2 regions of the Sporolactobacillus caesalpiniae genome follow, and region 1 is predicted to be linked to the other one. Evidence: riboswitches for the same ligand, from Rfam matches in the RefSeq annotation. Region 1 holds a riboswitch; the other holds the start of a gene.
What was found. A riboswitch is a leader RNA that binds a small molecule or an ion and turns the genes downstream of it on or off. The one in region 1 is predicted to bind S-adenosylmethionine.
Positions count from the first base shown of each region.

Region 1 (2,203 bases):
CAAAGAACTGCACCAACACCCGGAACTGTCGCTGCATGAATATGAGACAACGGCAAAAATCAGAGGCTGGCTGCAGGAACAATCGATTACGTTGCGAGAGACCAGCTTGCCAACCGGCGTTTTTGCCGAGATCTCAGGTGACCCGAACGGACCTGCTGTAGGACTTCGCGCGGATATCGACGCATTGCCGATTCATGAACAAACCGACTTGCCCTATAAATCACGAAATGAAGGCGTGATGCATGCTTGCGGTCACGATTTTCATACGACCGCTTTACTCTGGGCCGCCGCTTTGTTAAAACAAAATCAGGAAAATCTTCCAGGCACTGTCCGTCTGATCTTTCAACCTGCCGAAGAAACCGGCCATGGGGGACTCAAAGTGGTCAAAGACGGTCAACTCAAAGGACTGGACACAGTGATCGGCATTCACAACAAACCCGATTTGCCGGTTGGAACGATCGGTATCAAGCCCGGACCACTTATGGCGGCTTGCGACAAATTTAAAATCACGCTTCATGGAGTCGGCGGACATGCGGCAATTCCCGAACGGACCCGCGATCCGATTGTGGCTGCCGCGTCATTCGTTCAGACAGCGCAAACGATCGTCAGTCGAAACATTTCGCCCAAGCATGAAGCGGTTGTGAGTATTACCAGTATTCACGGTGGCGACGTGTGGAATGTGTTGCCTGGAGAGGTTGAACTGCTCGGCACGGTACGCACCTTTTATGATCAGGACCGAGATTTGATCATTGATCGTTTTGCCGCAATCGCCGATGGGCTCCAGAAGGCCTGCAACGTGCAGATTGCTGTTGAATGGGGCCAAGGAACGCCATCCGTATTTAATGATGAAAAAATAACGCGGATTGTTCGCGCAGCAAATGAAAACGAAGTGCAGGTGGTGACACCGGAAGTATCGGTGGCCGGAGATGATTTTTCTTGTTTCCAACGTGAGGTACCCGGCGTGTTTGCATTCGTAGGATCGAACGGACCGGAAGATTGGCATCACCCTGCGTTCCATGTTGATCCTGAAGGAATCCGCATTGCCGCGGAGCTCTATTGTCGTTCTGCCGTTGCCGTACTGAGGGCATTAAAGGATTCGAACGTTCATTGATCTGCAGAAATCAGTGACATACTAATAAAAGAATAGTCCTAGTCATGCTTATCTAGAGAGGTGGAGGGATTGGCCCTGCGAAGCCTCAGCAACCGGTCGTTACGACACGGTGCTAATTCCAAAAGTAGTAATGCTTGAAGATGAGTTGAGGTCAGTAACCATGAAAAACCTGTTTCCTCTTCTTATTGATGAGAAAGCAGGTTTTTATTTTTTGCGGCAAGGACAAAGTGACTCAGGGAAGGTATCAGGAATTTGCTGAGAAGCTTAAACACCAATAAAGGTTAAGCAATAAAATCTATTAAGGAGATGTCGCACCATGGGCAGCGTTCAAAAAAAATCCATTGAAAACAGACAGGAACGGTTAATCGAACAGCTGATTGCTCATGAAGTATATAAAATAAATGGAAAGCATCTTTTTCAATTACCGCTATCCGAGTTGGAACATGAATATAAGCACGTACGGAACCTGCATTCCACTATGTAGGAGGATTCAACGATAACACAGAAATGACCCATCAATCCAACAGCCATTTACATTTTCTGGTGCAACTTTCTTTTGATCACTTTTCCATATTTTCCATAAAAGGCCAGAATAGAAAGAACGACGCCCAATGGAAGCAATGCAGCATACTGTGTGAAATGAAGCAGTAACCCTGCCGGAAGCGCCGCGCTCTGCTGAATGCCTAGTCCGGCAAGGCCGATAATGACTCCGTATTCAAAGAGACCAACAGAACCGGGCGAGGCAGGTATAAAGCCAACGAGGTTTGTTGTGGCAAAAACGGCGAGCGACATACGAAGAGATGTCACCCAGTTGAAGCCGAACGCGATCAGTCCCATCCACATGGAAAAAAGAAGGAGGATATATGAAAGAAGAACCCAAAGCATCATCTTCAGCATACCAATCGTTAAATAATAGCTGCGCAATCGCGGCACAAAATAAATAACAATCAACAGCAACACGATGAGGACAATACATGAAAAGAAAAGAATCCACAGGATAGTTAAGATCTTGGTATCTTTAAATCCAGAAAAAGGTACGGCGAGAAGTGAGATGACGATAATCGCAATCGAGTCAGCGATCGCTGGTGCCAT
Region 1 is NZ_JBEVCB010000004.1:225,465-227,667, reverse strand. Features, by position in the region: gene ABWW58_RS09495 (amidohydrolase) at 1-1,111, shown strand, start outside; SAM riboswitch class I at 1,157-1,258, shown strand; gene ABWW58_RS09490 (Fur-regulated basic protein FbpA) at 1,428-1,595, shown strand; gene ABWW58_RS09485 (lysylphosphatidylglycerol synthase domain-containing protein) at 1,643-2,203, opposite strand, start outside.

Region 2 (2,203 bases), on a different contig from region 1:
GCTGTAGCGCTTGAAGGTCTGCGCTGCTCTTCTGAACAGCGTCAGCGATTGCGGCTTCGCCTTCGCTTAGTCCCTTAGCAAGCGTAACGACTTCGTTCAGTTTCTCATCTGCGAAGGAAAGTGCGTTCAGTAAGACCGAATCCAGATCGTTTTCATTGGATACCGTTACCGGCACATGCAGCAGACTTGATGACGGAGTGACCCAAAGTTTTCCGTGATCCTTAACCGCTGAAAGCAAGGTTTGAAGTTCGGCAAGTGTTGCAGCTAAATCAGTCTTCCAGATATTGCGGCCGTCAACAACTCCAGCGGCAAGTACTTTGTCTTCCGGAAAGCCGTATGCTTTAATCGCGGCCAGATTCGCTTCTTTGCCGTAAATAAAATCAAGTCCGATTCCATCTACAGGCAATTGCACAACTTCTTTGTAGTCGTCAATCGCTTCGAAGTAGGTTTGAAGCAGAAGTTTTAATTCAGGAACGCTTTCTTTAATAAATTTGTAAGCGCGGTTGAATGCAGCAAGATCTTCTTCGCTTTGTTCTCTAACAAGAATCGGTTCATCAATCTGTACCCATTCCGCGCCGGCCGCTTGCAGCTCGCCTAGTACTTGGGCGTATAGAGGAAGCAGTGCGTCAAGCAGTGTGGTAAAGTGATCGTCATCATAACCTTTTGAGAGTTTCAATAATGTGATTGGTCCTACAATAACGGGCTTTGTAATAATACCCAGTTCTGTTTTCGCTTCGTTGAACAGATCAAGAAGGCGGTTCCTAGTGAGATAAGGCTTCGTATCATTAGTGATTTCCGGAACGATATAGTGATAGTTTGTGTTAAACCATTTTGTCATTTCCGATGCTTCTGCATCTTTGTTGCCTCGGGCGATCGAAAAATAGGTTTCGAGGGATACTTCTTTTTCGTCTGATTTAAATCGATCAGGGATTAAACCAAAAAGAACGGCGGTATCAAGAACATGGTCATAGAGACTGAAGTCGCCAACTGGAATCAGGTCGACACCAATGTCCTTTTGTTTTTTTAGATAACTTAATCGCAATGTTTTTACCGTATCTAGAAAAGTTTCTTTTGAAATTTTTCCTGCCCAAAATTGTTCAAGTGCCTTTTTCCATTCTCTTTTCTCACCAATTCTCGGGTATCCAAGATTCGCGCTTAATACGTTACTCATGATCATCCTCCTGTGTTCTGCAATCCTATTTTTTTGAGGGGACAAACAAAAAGCCTCTCTAGTTTAATAGAGAGGCTTGACATATCATCCGCACCCTCTTATCTTTCAAGATCTCTAAAACAGAAATCTTGCTGGAATTAGCACCTTTTCATAAATCTGAAAGGTTGCCGGGCTTCATAGGGCCAGTCCCTCCGCCGCTCGCAATAAGAGATTAATTAAGTTAATTTGAATACTAACATGGAATGGACCGTTCGTCAATGTTTTGTTTTTTGCTAAAAATTTTTTTGAATCAATCATGAACCTGTTCACTTTTGTTCCTCTTGTGACGATAAAAAGAATGTATTAGTCTCTCAATTACGAAATTAAGGCAGCAAAGAAATGATGAGGGTGAACACAAGATGGGGGAACAGTTAAATCGAGAAAAATGGCTCGCGGAAGTGAAGAAGCAAGCGGTAGATTTATCAATTAGCGACCATTTGGTTAAACAGCGGATTAGCCTGACGCAAATCCACATGTTGGATTTACAATTGGTAAGATGGATGCGCCCGTTTATGTTACACGACTTCGCCCATGTTGCTCAGCAGATGAGTCAATCTGTTTCCGATTTATTCAATATACAAAGTATGGTTCTGTCTGAGAAGACAAAAGAAGATCTGACACTCATGTACGTAACGCAAGCTCGGAGTGTTTTCAGTGGAATCATCGATCAGCACTTTCTGACGATATGCAGGGACCAGGCGGCTTTTTTCTTTGATCATCATCTAAACTTGACCAATCAAGCCGCGCTTAACCATCTGTATCAGCGCAGACTTATGGATGGGATCATCAAAGCTGTCAATTACAGCGAACAAGCACTGACGATTTCCGATGCGTTAGGCAAAGTGCTTAATCTGAACTATCAATTGGTCATGGACAGCTATCAGCAGATGAAGAAAGCGTACGAGATCCAAAAAGCGGAGGAAATACGTTTTAAGGCTTTTCATGATGTACTTACAGGGTTACCTAATAATTTGGTTGCTGAAGAGACAATTG
Region 2 is NZ_JBEVCB010000001.1:81,889-84,091, forward strand. Features, by position in the region: gene metE (5-methyltetrahydropteroyltriglutamate--homocysteine S-methyltransferase) at 1-1,171, opposite strand, end outside; SAM riboswitch class I at 1,267-1,381, opposite strand; gene ABWW58_RS00395 (putative bifunctional diguanylate cyclase/phosphodiesterase) at 1,570-2,203, shown strand, end outside.
Region 2: another riboswitch for S-adenosylmethionine. It lies ahead of metE (5-methyltetrahydropteroyltriglutamate--homocysteine S-methyltransferase); the one in region 1 lies ahead of ABWW58_RS09490 (Fur-regulated basic protein FbpA).